2 regions of the Cupriavidus sp. PET2-C1 genome follow, and region 1 is predicted to be linked to the other one. Evidence: predicted binding sites of a transcription regulator. Region 1 holds the regulator's gene; the other holds the start of a gene.
What was found. The regulator FNR, encoded in region 1, switches genes on or off when oxygen is low (the NO sensors DNR and NnrR bind a similar motif). The targets are predictions, from matches to a motif close to TTGATNNNNATCAA.
Positions count from the first base shown of each region.

Region 2: a site for FNR is predicted at 4,820-4,833, ahead of ACX12D_RS05670 (fatty acid desaturase). Genes of this name have one in related genera too.

Region 1 covers NZ_CM137259.1:2,604,713-2,611,833, forward strand. Annotated here, with positions in the region: gene rluB (23S rRNA pseudouridine(2605) synthase RluB) at 1-1,245, opposite strand, end outside; gene scpB (SMC-Scp complex subunit ScpB) at 1,251-2,327, opposite strand; gene ACX12D_RS11795 (sulfite exporter TauE/SafE family protein) at 2,919-3,683, opposite strand; gene fnr (fumarate/nitrate reduction transcriptional regulator Fnr) at 3,982-4,707, shown strand; gene ACX12D_RS11805 (hypothetical protein) at 4,794-5,039, opposite strand; gene ACX12D_RS11810 (membrane protein) at 5,042-5,260, opposite strand; gene ccoG (cytochrome c oxidase accessory protein CcoG) at 5,331-6,830, opposite strand; gene ccoP (cytochrome-c oxidase, cbb3-type subunit III) at 6,886-7,121, opposite strand, start outside.
Region 2 covers NZ_CM137259.1:1,245,101-1,252,221, reverse strand. Annotated here, with positions in the region: gene xdhB (xanthine dehydrogenase molybdopterin binding subunit) at 1-1,010, shown strand, start outside; gene xdhC (xanthine dehydrogenase accessory protein XdhC) at 1,292-2,326, shown strand; gene ACX12D_RS05680 (adenosine deaminase) at 2,323-3,369, shown strand; gene guaD (guanine deaminase) at 3,433-4,764, shown strand; gene ACX12D_RS05670 (fatty acid desaturase) at 4,947-6,047, shown strand; gene ACX12D_RS05665 (hypothetical protein) at 6,276-6,707, shown strand; gene ACX12D_RS05660 (SDR family NAD(P)-dependent oxidoreductase) at 6,743-7,121, opposite strand, start outside.

The sequences.
Region 1 (7,121 bases):
GCCGTCGTCGAGCTTGATGCCATGCAGCAGGCGCTGGCGATCGGCCTCGGCCAGCTCACCCAGTGTGCGCACCGCATATTCGCGCTCCACGCCGTAGCGCGGATGCATGAACTTGTTGGCGATATCGCCCGAGGAGGTGAAGATCAGCAAGCCCTCGGTGTTGAAGTCGAGGCGGCCCACGGCCACCCACTTCCCCGCCTTGATACGCGGCAGGCTGTCGAACACGGTCGGACGGCCTTCCGGATCCGACTGGCTGACGATTTCGCCGGACGGCTTGTGATACAGCAGCACGCGCGGCGGCTTGGACGACACACGGCGGTGGATCAGCTTGCCGTTGACCCGGACCTGGTCGGCCGGCAGGATGCGCTGGCCGATGTGGGCAGGCAGGCCATTGACCGAAACCCGGCCCTGCAGGATCAGCTCTTCCATTTCCCGGCGCGAGCCCAGCCCACCCTCGGCGAGCACTTTGTGCAGCTTGGGCGCATCGTCGTCTGCAGACAGCTCACGCACCGGCTTGACCCGGGCCTGCGGACCGCTCGACTCTTCCTGGTCGTACTGACCGGAAATGACAAAGCGGAACAGGTCCTCACCGCTCGCGGCGGCGGCGGGCGCCTTCTCAGACACACCCGCGGCTGGGCGCTGCGTGCCGCCTTTGCCCTTGCTGCCCTTGCCTTGCTGGCGCGGGCCGCCCTGCTGCCCTTCAGCGCCGCCGCGGCGGGCGGCGCCTTGCGGCTGCTGGCCTTGCTGCGGCTTGCGCTTGCGGGCGCCATTCCCGTTCGGGTTAGCGCGGGTGCCATCGCGCTGGCGCTCGCCCGCGGCTTCTCCGCCAGCTTCGCTTGCGCCTTCGGCATTGTCGTTACTGAAGTTGCGGCGGCCTCGCGGCGCCGGGCGCTCGCCCTGCTGCTCGCCGGCCTGCACCGCCTCGCCTTCCGCGGGCTTGCGCTTGCCACGCGTACGTCCCTTCCTTGCGCCGTCGCCACGCGCGTCTTGCGCGGCGCCCACATCGGGGCTGCCAGCAGGGATTGCCGCCCCGCCGTCCGCGGCACGGCCGCCATCGCGGTCCTGCGCGGCCTGGCGGCGCGTGGCCACCAGATTGCGCAAGCCACGGCGCAGGCCCTTGCGGCGCGGCGCGCCATCGGTGCCGGCGCCGCCTTCGGCGCCATTGCCGGCATCGCCGGCCGGCGTATCCGCCTGGCGGACGTCTTGATCAGAATCGGACAAGGTATTCACATTCGGATGTTGCATGGTGTTCAGTTGGACACGCGCTGGTCGTGCTCGTCGTGCTCGCTGGGGTGCGCCGGATTCGTCGTGGACGCCCCCGGGACTTCGGACGCCTGCGCGCCGGAGGCCACTTGTACGTGGTAACCGTTGGCGGGCGTGTCCGTTTGCTCATTTGTTTCACCGTCTTCGACGGCTTGCTCCTCGGCTGTGTCGCCGGACTGCGCGCCGGCGGGGTCGGCGGACATCGGCTCGCTCGCCAGCTCACTGCCTGGCCCGGGCGTCGCCGGCACTTCCGACTCGGCCCCGGGCGCGGGTGTGAACCCGGCTTCCGCTTGCGCCAAAGCCTCCTTCCTTTCAAACGCATCCACCAAATCGGCGATGCCATCCGTGGCGCCGGCCGCAAGACCGTCGGGGGCAACCACGCTGGAAAGGGTCGGTTCACCCTCTCCGGCATCCGCCGCAACCAGAGCGGCAGCGCCGGCCTGATCATCGCCAGGTTCCGCGAATGCCTCTTCGTCGCTATCCGCCGGCACCGTGCCCAGCGCCTCGAAGTCAATCGGCTCCTGATTCAGCAGCGCGACCTGCGCCTGGGCCTGGATGTCTTCCAGCGGCGGCAATTCATCGAGCGTGCGCAGGCCAAGGTCATCAAGGAAGTTCTTGGTGGTGGCATAAAGCGCAGGCCGTCCGGGCACGTCACGGTGGCCGATCACCTCGATCCAGCTGCGATCCTCGAGCTTCTTCACGACTTCGGTGCTGACCGCGACACCGCGGATTTCCTCGATATCGCCCCGCGTGACCGGTTGCCGGTAGGCGATGATCGCCAGCGTCTCCATCACGGCGCGGGAGTACTTGGGCGGCTTTTCGGGATTCAGCCTATCCAGGTATTCACGCATGACAGGGCGGCTCTGGAAACGCCAGCCACTGGCCAGTGCCACGAGTTCCACGCCGCGCTGCTCCCAGTCGCGGCGCAGCTCTTCGAGCAGCACGCGAATGGTGTCGGCACCGACGTCGTCGGCAAACAGCCGGCGCAAGTCATTGACGCGCAAGGGTTCCTGCGCGCAGATCAGCGCGGTCTCGAGGACGATCTTCGCCTCTTGGGTATTCATGTTGATTGCGTGCAGCCTGTCTTTGCACCTGCGCCCCGGTTGATCCCGGGCGCACTGGAGATTGCGGGTTCAGCGGTAGGGATTGCCACCGCCATCTGGCCGCGCAGCCAACCGCATGCTTGATGCATGCCAGCCGTGCGCCTTCTTTTATTGCATCGGGTGCCGGACCTGACCGGCAGGAGATCGCCCGGCCACCGGCTTTATCTGCCAGTCGACGGAGCCCTTGCGTCGCGCCTTCCCCCTGATGTGGCGGACCTGTCCGGCGCGGCGTCTATCATCGAACGCGCCGGGTGCAAGAAAATACGGATATCGGGCCTGCTGGCCTATTTCACCCCGCCCTGCCGTAGCTGGTCTTTTGAACCGAATCTTGTGAACCGGACGGCGGATGGGGAACGGTCCCTGGCGCTGATGCCTGCCTGGGTGTTCCTGGCATGCATCCCTGAGCAGCGGATGCTACCTGACGATGCCACGATGAAGTACGCTGCGCGATATCGCTGTTCTTGCGATTGTATGGCATTCCCTGGCAAACCTGCAACCGATTCGCACAGCTACCTCAGCGAGGAAGTGACAGATGCACCACGAAACAGCGCTTCAGAAGACCAGACAGAATCCATGCGCGGCAAGCGTCTCAGGCAAAAGCAGCGCGCGCGCCACCCCGGCCAAGCCAAAGGCCACCACTGCAAGGCCAGCGCCAGCCCGCAACGCCGGGCGCCGCGAAAGCTGCCTGAGATAGCCGGACAGGCCCGAGATCACCAACAGATTCGGCAGGGTGCCCAGGCCAAACACGGCCATCACCAGCGCGCCCGACGCGGCATTGCCGGCCAGCAATGCCATGGCAAGGGCGCCGTACACCATGCCGCACGGGACCAGCCCCCAGGCTAGCCCCATGCCGTAGCGGCGCAGCAACCGGCCCTGCCCCTGCACCCGGGCCACAGCCGGCAAGCGCACCCCGACGGCGCCAAGGCCGCGCAGCAAGCCGCCCGCGCCACGGGCGGCGAGCCGCTCCAGCCAACCCGTACCCATGGTGCGCCCGCGCAACATCCACAAGCCCGACAACACCAGCATCACACTGCCGATCCCAAACAGCCAGCGCTGCAGCGGCAGGTACTGTGCCTTCCAGACGCCAGCACCAAGGGCGCCCAGCAAGGCCCCCAGCACCGCATACATGCTAAGCCGCCCGGCATGCATGACAAGCAGTTCCAGCAACCAATGGCCGGGACGCCGCAGCACCGTGGCAGGCACGCGCGCAACGCCGCCCTGCTCCGCCGCCAGCGCGATCCCGCCGCACATGGCGGCGCAGTGCACGCCGCCCAGCAAAGCCAGGGTAAATACGCTGATAAGCACGCCTATGGTCAACTTCTCCTCCCAATCACACAATCGCAACGCCCGGCGCGGTAAAATGCGTCGAACGCGCCCCCGCAGCTCCAAGAGGCGCTATCAACATGAGGCCTTGCGCCCGCGCACACCAGCGCGCTCGCACAACATGACGACGGGCACGGCAAGCCGCGCTGCACAGATAGCGCACTGCCGCAAGACCCGCGCGCCAGGCCGATGTGGATGGCGCTTCCAATCGACGACTCTCAACGTCAAGCTCTCAACTCAATGCGCCCGCCACATCGCGCTTGATTGACTGCGCTAAACCGACAGGCCCCAATTGCTCACCACCATTCCTATTACCGAGATGTCGCCCCGCTGCTCCACTTGCTCGCTCGGCCAGCTCTGCCTGCCCGTCGGCATGTCGCAGCAGGACCTCGAAAAGATGGATACGCTGGTCCAGGACCGGGTGCGCGTACGCAAGGGCGAAACCCTGTACCGCCTCGGCGATCCTCTCACCGCCGTCTACGCGATCCGCTTCGGCACGCTCAAGACCCACCTGACAATGGAAGACGGCCGCTCGCAGATCACGGGCTTCCACCTTCCCGGCGAAGTCGTCGGCCTTGACGGCCTCGGCGAGATGCAGCACGCGTCGGATGCCACCGCGCTGGAAGATACCGAAGTCTGCGTGGTGCGCTTCGGCGATCTCCAGACGTTGTCCAACGTCCTGCCTTCCCTGCAGCATCAGTTCATGCGCCTGATGAGCAAGGAGATCTCGCAGGACCAGGTCATGTTGATCACGCTCGGATCGATGCGCGCCGAGGAGCGGCTTGCCGCTTTCCTGATCAACCTGTCCGAGCGCTTGTCCGCGCGCGGCTATTCGGCCTCCGAATTCGTGCTGCGCATGAGCCGCGAGGAAATCGGCAGCTACCTGGGGCTCAAGCTCGAAACCGTCAGCCGCCTGTTCTCGCGCTTTGCGGAAGCCGGCCTGATCCAGATCCGCCAGCGCCACGTCAAGCTGGTCGACATGGTGGGGATCAAGCAGATCGTCAACAAATCCTGCTGACGTGCTCGTCGCGGGCCGCCCTCGCCCGCCGCGGCACGCCGCGATGCCGCGCCTGCTGGCCTGAACCGGCAAGGCGCGCATCGCAATCACTCCAGCTCGTCCGTGTCCGCCAGCCGCGTGGGCATGGTGTACAGCGTCAAGCCGCTCGACAGCGCGCACAGCACCCACGCGATCAGGAAGCCCACGGTGTAGACCGCCTCCCGCGATGCCTCGACCGGCTGGCCGAAGAAGCGCAGGTCACCGGGATCGACCATGGAGAATACCAGCGCGGTGGTCAGCCCGGCGACCAGGAAAGCGGGCCACAGCACCCACATCAGCCAGCGTAGTCTCATGATCACCTCGCTTGCGCCGCGACCGGCGCTGCCTGGCGTGCCGCGCTGCCCGCCTTCTCGACCACCAGGCCGTGGCGCGCCACCCCTTCCTCAATGGGTGGATCCGGGTGGGTCATAGCCAGCCAGATCGTGACCCCGCAGGCCACCATGGCCACGAACGGCCCACTCATCAGCAGCCACGGCCATGGCTCCTTCCACCAGGGATTGCTTTGCTGCGTCATCTGGCCTCCTCCTCTAGATCTAGATCGCGTATGTTGCGTACGGATTGGTGCATCCAGCGTCCCCGCCGCCTCATAGATTGCGCGGCACGATAAAGCTGGTGCTCTGTCGAATCTCTGCGCCATGGCTGCCCGCGCCCTCGTCGGGCACCGCGGTGACCGTGACCTCGATCTTGTGCGTGCCCTGCGCCGCGGCCTCGATCGGCACGCGCACCCGGATGGGAATCAGGCGATTGGACGTGGGTTCCAGGTTGCCGGCAGCGTGATCATATTCCACGGCCAGGCCCTTGAGCTCGCCGCTGCCCGCGCTGACGGCGACGCGCATCGGCGCCTCGGTCGTGTTGATCAGCTGCAGCCGGTACACGTTCTCGATCCAGCGCCCTTCCACCTCACGCCCCAGCGCGCCGCGGTCGCGGATGATATCGACCTTGAGCGGCGTGCGCATGGCCAGCGAGGCCATGAAGCCGGCGACCAGCGCCAGCCAGATCACCGAGTAGATCACCGTGCGCGGCCGCACCAGGCGCTTGCGCGCCACGGTCTCGGAGAGCGCGCTGCGCATGGCGTTCTCGGACGTATAGCGGATCAGCCCGCGCGGGTAGGCCATCTTGTCCATGACCTGGTTGCAGGCGTCGATACACGCGCCGCAGCCAATGCAGTCGTACTGCAGGCCATCCCGGATATCGATGCCAGTGGGACAGACCTGCACGCAGATGCTGCAATTCACGCACGAGCCCAGCCCGGCGGCCTTGTGGTCCGCCTTGCGCGAGCGGCTGCCGCGCGGTTCGCCGCGGCCCACGTCATAGGTGACCACATAGGTGTCGCGATCCACCATCACGCTCTGGAAGCGCGCATACGGGCACATGTACTTGCAGACCTGCTCGCGCATGAAGCCGGCGTTGCCCCAGGTGGCAAACGAGTAAAACAGCATCCAGAACGTCTGCCACGGGCCCAGCGAGAGGCTCAGCACCTGCGCGCCGAGCGTGCGAATGGGCGAGAAATAGCCGACGAAGGTAAAGCCCGTCCATAGCGCGATCACGATCCAGAGCGTGTGCTTGGTGGCCTTCAGGCGCAGCTTGCGCGCGCTCCAAGGATCGCCGTCCAGGCGGATGCGGGCAAAGCGGTCGCCTTCCACATGCCGCTCGATCCACATGAAGATCTCGGTGTACACCGTCTGCGGACACGCGTAGCCGCAGAACAGCCGCCCCGCGATCGCCGTGAAGAGAAACAGCGACACCGCGGAGATCACCAGCAGCACGGCAAGGTAGATCACGTCCTGGGGCCACAGCACCAGGCCGAATATATAGAACTTGCGCGCGCCGAGATCGAACAACATGGCCTGGCGGCCATTCCACTGCAGCCAGGGCATGCCATAGAAGAACAGCTGGGTCAGGACCACCATCCAGACCCGCCAGTTCGAGAACGCACCCGACACCGAGCGCGGATAGATCTTGCGGCGGACTTCGTACAGGGTCTCGTCCGACGTTTCCGCGTCCGCCGCGCCAGGCGTGGGCGCTCGCAGCGGTGCCCACGCGGCCCCGTTCCTTTGAAGCGGCTCCGGTCCGGGGGCGTTCATGAGCGAACACCCCCGCCGCGGTGCCGGCCCGGCTGACAAGCACAAGCGTGGTGGCTCATTGCTTGCCCCCCTCGCCTGCACCGCCACCGGTGTTGGACAGGCCCCAGACATAGGCCGTCAACATGCGGATACGCTCCGGCGTGAGGATTTCCTCGTGCGCCGGCATATGGTTGTTATGGCCCTTCAGGATGGCGTCGACGATGTTCGCCTCCGAGCTGCCGTACAGCCACACGCGGTCCGACAGGTTAGGCGCGCCAAGCGCCTGGTTGCCCTTGCCGGTGGAGCCATGGC
Region 2 (7,121 bases), 1.4 Mb from region 1:
TGAAGAAGGGCATCGCCATCACCCCGGTGAAGTTCGGCATTTCCTTCAACGTGGCCCACTTCAACCAGGCCGGCGCGCTGGTGCACGTGTACAACGACGGCTCGGTGCTGGTGAACCACGGCGGCACCGAGATGGGCCAGGGCCTGAACACCAAGGTCGCGATGGTGGTGGCGCATGAGCTTGGCATCCGGCTCGAACGCGTGCGCGTGACCGCGACCGATACCAGCAAGGTGGCCAACACCTCGGCCACGGCCGCCTCCACCGGCACCGACCTGAACGGCAAGGCCGCGCAGGACGCCGCGCGGCAGATCCGCGAGCGCCTGGCCGCATTTGCCGCGCGCCAGGCTGGCGTGGATGCGCACAGCGTGCAGTTCGGCGACGACCTGGTGGTCGCGGGCGAACTGCGCCTGGACTTCAGCGACCTGGCGCGGCAAGCCTATGTGGCGCGGGTGCAGCTGTGGTCCGATGGTTTCTACACCACGCCCAAGCTGTACTGGGACCAGTCGAAGCTGCAAGGGCGGCCGTTCTATTACTTCGCCTATGGCGCGGCATGCTCGGAAGTGCTGGTGGACACGCTCACCGGCGAATGGCGCCTGCTGCGCGCCGACGTGCTGCACGACGCCGGCCGCTCGCTCAACCCGGCCATCGACATCGGCCAGGTAGAGGGTGGGTTTATCCAGGGCATGGGCTGGCTGACCACCGAGGAACTGTGGTGGAACAAGGACGGCAAGCTGATGACGCATGCGCCCTCCACCTACAAGATCCCGACCGTCAACGACTGCCCGGAAGACTTCCACGTGCGGCTGTTCGAGAACGACAACGCGGAAGACAGCATCCATCGTTCCAAGGCCGTGGGCGAGCCGCCGCTGCTGCTGCCGTTCTCGGTGTTCTTCGCGATCCGCGACGCGGTGGCCAGCGTGGGGGACTACAAGGTGAACCCGCCGCTGGTGGCGCCCGCGACGAGCGAGGCAATCCTGGATGCGGTGGACGCGGTGCGGCTGGTGCAGTAGGAGACAGCGCCGTGCAGATGCGCCCGCCCTCTCCCCCACCCCTCTCCCGCAAGCGGGAGAGGGGAGAACACAGAAGGTCCGCTTGCTTCGACGCCTCAGTCGATGCTTGCCCGGCCAACGGTTCGCTCCCCTCTCCCGCCCTGCGGGAGAGGGGTCGGGGGAGAGGGCGGGCGCTGGCAGAAACCGCCGGCTCCCACAGCCCATCCTCGCTGAAGGCCGCAACGAAGTATCGACAGAGATAACGCGCTTCACCCAAAGCATCAACCTAAAAAGGCATCACCATGCAGGACGCACCCCTCAAACCCTTCCGCTTCGCCGATGCCACCCGCTGGGTGCGCGCGGGCGTGCCGGTGGCGATGGTCACCATCGCCGAGGTGAAAGGCTCCGCCCCGCGCGAGGCGGGCGTGCGCATGCTGGTGACCGCCGACGAACTGGTTGGCACCATCGGCGGCGGCCATCTCGAATGGCGCGGCATGGAGATCGCGCGCACCATGCTGGCCGAGCGCGACGCGACGCGGCAGATCGTGCGCATCCCGCTGGGCCCGGCGCTGGGGCAATGCTGCGGCGGCGTGGTGCTGCTCGCCTTCGAGGTCTTGGGCGAAGCCGACCTGCCGTGGCTGGACGCGGTGCAGGCCGCGTTCGGCACCGGACGCGCGCTGATGCGCACGGTGCCGCGCACCGGCCCGGTGCAGCACGCCGCGGCGCCGGCGCTGCTGCCCTCGGTGGCCTTGCAGGCGGACGGCGGCTGGACCGACACCCTGGTGCCGGACGAGCTGCACGTGGTGCTGTTCGGCGCCGGTCACGTGGGCCATGCGCTGGTCAAGGTGCTGGCCAACCTGCCGTGCCAGGTGCACTGGGTGGATGAGCGCGATACCTTGTTCCCCGCCGGCCTGCCCGACAACGTCACCCCGGAAGCCACTGACATCCCCGAATCCGTGGTCGACCACGCGCCGGCCGGCAGCTACTTCCTGGTGATGACGCACAGCCACGCGCTGGACCAGAGGCTGTGCGAGCGCATCCTGCGGCGTGACGACTTCGCCTACTTCGGCCTGATCGGTTCCAAGACCAAGCGCGCGCGCTTCGAGCACCGCATGGCGGAGCACGGGATTGACCCTTCCCGCTTTGCGGAAATGACGTGCCCGATGGGCGTCTGCGGCATTACGGACAAGGCTCCAGCTATGATTGCGGTTGCCATCGTCGCCCAGTTGCTGCAGGTTCGCGACCAGCGCCTCGCCCATCTGGGCGCGCTGAGCGCCAGCCGCGGCGGCAAAGCGACGAGCTCGACGCAAACCAAGACCGCAAAAGGAACCCCATGACGCTCGATGCCGCGCTCGCAGACCGTATCCGCCAGACGCCCAAGGCGGAACTGCACGTCCACATTGAAGGCACGCTCGAGCCGGAGCTGATCTTCCGGCTGGCCCAGCACAACAAGGTCAAGCTGCCGTACGCCAGCGTGGAAGCCCTGCGCGAGGCCTACGCCTTCACCGACCTGCAATCCTTCCTCGATATCTATTACGCCGGTGCCAGCGTGCTGCTGACCGAGGACGATTTCTTCGACATGACGATGGCCTACGTGCAGCGCGCCGTCGCCGATAACGTGCGCCACGCCGAGATTTTCTTCGACCCGCAGACCCATACCGAGCGCGGCGTGCCGATCAATGTAGTGATCGACGGCATTTCCGACGCGCTCGCCCAGGCCCGCACGCAGTACGATTTTTCCAGCAGCCTGATCCTCTGCTTCCTGCGCCATCTCTCCGAGGAAGACGCCTTCGCCACACTGGAAGCCGCGCTGCCTTACCGCGACCGCTTCGTCGGCATCGGGCTGGATTCCTCCGAGCAGGGCAACCCGCCGGAGAAATTCGCCCGCGTGTTTGCCCGCGCCCGTGAGCTCGGCCTGCACCTGGTGGCGCATGCCGGCGAGGAAGGCCCGGCGCAGTACGTGACCGACGCGCTCGACATCCTCAAGGTGGAGCGCATCGACCACGGCGTGCGCGCCATCGACGACCCGGCGCTGGTCGAGCGGCTGGCCCGCGAGCGCGTGGCGCTCACGGTATGCCCGCTGTCCAACCAGAAGCTCAAGGTCTACCCGGACCTGCGCGACCACTCCCTGCACCGCCTGCTGGAAGCCGGCGTGCTGGTCACGCTGCACTCGGACGACCCCGCCTATTTCGGCGGCTATATGAACGCGAACTGGGAAGCCACTTTCGAAGCCATGCCGCTGACCGCGGCCGATGGCCACAAGCTGGCGCGCAACAGTTTCGAGGCATCGTTCCTGCCCGCCTCGCAAAAGACTGCCTTCCTCGCCGAAGTCGACCACTTCTGGCAATCCCCCCTGCCCGCCGCGGCCTCCACGGCCTGAAGCGCGGCTCACACCAAGATGCCGGCGCGCCATGCGCGCGCCGGCGCATGACGAGACATCGATATGACGACCACGCCCCCCACCCAATCCATCACCCGCGCCATCCGTGGCCGCGTGCTGCACTTCCTGCGCGACCCCCAGTTTCATGACGACGCGTATCAGTATTGGGAAGACGGGGTGCTGATCGTCACCGCCGGGCATGTCACCGCGGTTGGCAACCATGCCGACCTGGCCGACCAGATCCCGGCGGGCGCCGAAGTGATCGACCGCCGCGGCAAGCTGATCGTGCCGGGCTTTATCGACACCCACGTGCACTACCCGCAGACCGACATCATCGCCTCGCCCTCGCCCGGCCTGCTGCACTGGCTGGAGACCTATACCTTCCCCGAGGAGCGCCGCTTTGCCGAGCCGGAGTACGCGGCGGCCGTGGCCGGCTTCTTTGCCGACGAACTGCTGCGCAACGGCACCACCAGCGCCGTGGCCTGGAGCACCGTGCATGCGGCATCGGCCGATGCGCTGTTTGCCGAAGCCGACCGCCGCAACCTGCGCCTGGTCACCGGCAAGGTGATGATGGACCGCAACTGCCCCGAATTCCTGCGCGACACCGCCGAGTCCGGCGCGCGCGATTCGGCCGACCTGATCTCGCGCTGGCACGGCAAGAACCGCCTGTCGTACGCCATTACGCCGCGCTTCGCGCCCACCTCCAGCGAAGCACAGCTGCAAGCCTGCGGCGAACTGGCCAAGGCCTACCCGGACGCGTTCATTCAGACCCACGTGGCGGAGAACCGCGACGAAGTGAAATGGGTGGCCGAGCTGTTCCCGCAAGCCCGCAGCTATCTGGACATCTACGATCACTACGGCCTGCTGCGCCCGGGCGCGCTGTACGGCCACGCCATCTACCTCGACCAGGACGACCGCAAGCGCCTGGCCGACAGCGGCGCGGCGGTGGCGCACTGCCCCACCTCCAACTTGTTCCTGGGCAGCGGCTTCTATGACTTCCACCAGTCCGACGCGCACCGCCTCAACGTGACGCTTGCCACGGACGTGGGCGGAGGCACCTCGTTCTCGATGCTGCGCACCATGAACGCCGCCCACAAGGTGGCGCGCATGGGCGGCTACCACCTGAGCGCGCTGCGCATGTTCTACCTGGCCACCCGCGCCGCCGCCGATGCACTGGGCTGGAGCGAGCGCGTGGGCAGCTTCACACCCGGCTGCGAGGCCGACTTCATCGTGCTCGACCCGCAGGCCACGCCGCTGATCGCGCGCCGCAGCGAGCGCTCGGAAACGCTGGAAGAACAGTTGTTCGCCTTCGCCATGCTGGGTGACGACCGCGTCATTGGCGAGGTGTATGTGATGGGCGAACCGGCGAGCGCATCCGCCTCCGCCGCGCACTAATCGTCACTTCCCGCTGGGTGACACCGGGTCCGGCCCTGCTGGCTTGACCCGGTGCTTGACCCGGATCAACACCCCTGTCACGCAATCCTTCTAAGCTGTCACACCATCGGCCCGTCCTGTGGCCGCGCATCGCCAGTCTCGGGCCTAGCCCGACCCCGCGTTCGACAACTGAAGGTTTTTGCATGATTGCCACGCAGCAAGCTTCCTTTCCGGAGCCGATTTCCCCTGACGTCCCCCTGCCCTCGCGCAAGATCATCCGCGGCTGGCTGATCCCGCTTGGCGCGCGCAGCACGCCGCGCGCGCTGGCGCTGTTCGCGCTGGACACCGCGCTGTTCCTGGCCGCGCTGGCCGGGGTGGTGCTGTTCTCCCACTGGCTCGCCAAGCTGGCCGCCAGCGTGGCGACGGGGCTGATCATCGCCCGCCTGTTCATCATCGGCCACGATGCCTGCCACCAGAGCCTGACGCCCCGGCGCGGCCTGAACAAATGGCTGGGCCGGCTGACCTTCCTGCCATCGCTCACGCCTTACAGCCTGTGGGAAGTGGGCCATAACGTGGTCCACCACGGCTACTCCAACCTCAAGGGCTTCGACTTCGTCTGGCAGCCTTACTCGCTCGAGGAATTCCAGGCCCTGCCGCGCTGGCGCCGCGCGCTGGAGCGGGTCTACCGCACCGGCTTTGGCGCGGGCCTGTACTACCTGGTCGAGATCTGGTGGTTCAAGATGTTCTTCCCCAGCCGCCGCCAGATGCCCACGCGCCGCGCCGTCTTCATGTGGGACTGCACGCTGGTGGCCCTCTTCGGCGTGGCCTGGATCGGCGCGCTGGCGTGGCTGGCCATCGCCACCGGGCAGTCGGTGGCGATGCTGGTCGGGCTGGGCTTCGTGCTGCCGTTCCTGGTCTGGAATTTCACCGTGGGCTTCGTGCTCTACGTGCACCACACCCATACCAGCGTGGCCTGGTACGACACCAAGGCCATGTGGGCGCGCGCCCAGCCCTTCGTCTCCACCACCGTGCACCTGCGCTTTCGCTATGGCATCGGCGCGGCGCTGCACCACATCATGGAGCACACCGCGCACCACGTGGACATGAGCGTGCCGCTATACCGCCTCAAGCGCGCCCAGGCGCTGCTGGAGCATGCGCTGCCGGGCCGCATCATCATCCAGAACTTCACCTGGCGCTGGTATTTCCATACCGCGCGCCGCTGCAAGCTGTACGACTTCAAGGCGCTCTGCTGGACGGACTTCCGCGGCCGGCAGACCAGCGCCAACGCGCCTGTGCCGGCATAACCGGCCATCATCCACCATCACCCGCCACCTGCCGCAGCCACCCTGGCTGCGGTTTGTCTTTTGGGGCGCGTAATACTCAATTACAAAGTCTTTCCGCGCACTTGTCCCGCCGCGCGGCGCTTGCCTCGTTAAGCAAGGTATCGGTCCCAAGGTCATTGCGCATCCCGACCCGGGGCCGCCCCTTAGACGACGCCTGAGCGCAAACCAGCTCCAACAGGACAAAAAAAAATGGCAATCAGCAAACCCCATGCGCCCGCACGCCGCCGCCTGCTCCGCGCCGCCCTGCCGGCGCTCGCCTCGCTGGCGGTGCTCGGCAGCCTTGCCGGGTGCGTGACCGAGCGCGTGATAGTACGGCAGCCGCCGCCTGCGCCGCCCCACCAGATGGTCCGCAACATGCCGCCGCCGGTGCATGAAGACCGCGGCCCCGCGCCTGCCTATGGCTGGAACTGGGTGCCAGGCCACTGGAAGTGGGAGGGCAACGACTGGTTCTGGGTGCACGGCCGCTGGGTCCAGCAGCCGGTGCCGGCGATGCCGCCCGTGATCGTGGAACAGATCACGATTGCGCCCCCCGCGCCGCACGCCTACTGGGTGCCCGGACACTGGGTCTGGCGCTTCGAGGGCGGTGGCTGGGTCTGGATGAAGGGCGCCTGGCGCGGCTAAGCCCGCACGGGAGCGCCGCCGCATGGCGGCGTGGCTCAGACCTGAGCCATGCCGCCATCCACGAACAGTTCCACCCCATTGATGAAGCTCGCATCGCCCGAGGCCAGGAACAGCGCCGCCTTGCCGATTTCCGCCGGCTCGCCCACGCGGCCCAGCGGCACCTGGCTGGCCAGGTAGGCCAGCAGACCCTCCTGCTCCTCCTTGGTAGCGGCGAGGCCCACCAGGCCAGGCGTGCGCACCGGGCCGGGGCTGACCACGTTGACGCGGATGCCACGCGGCTTGAGGTCCAGCAGCCAGCTGCGCGCGAAGTTGCGCACCGCGGCCTTGGACGCGCTGTACACGCTGAAGGCAGGCGTGCCCATGCTGCCGGTGGTGGAGCCGGCCAGGATGATCGATGCGCCATCGACCAGCAAC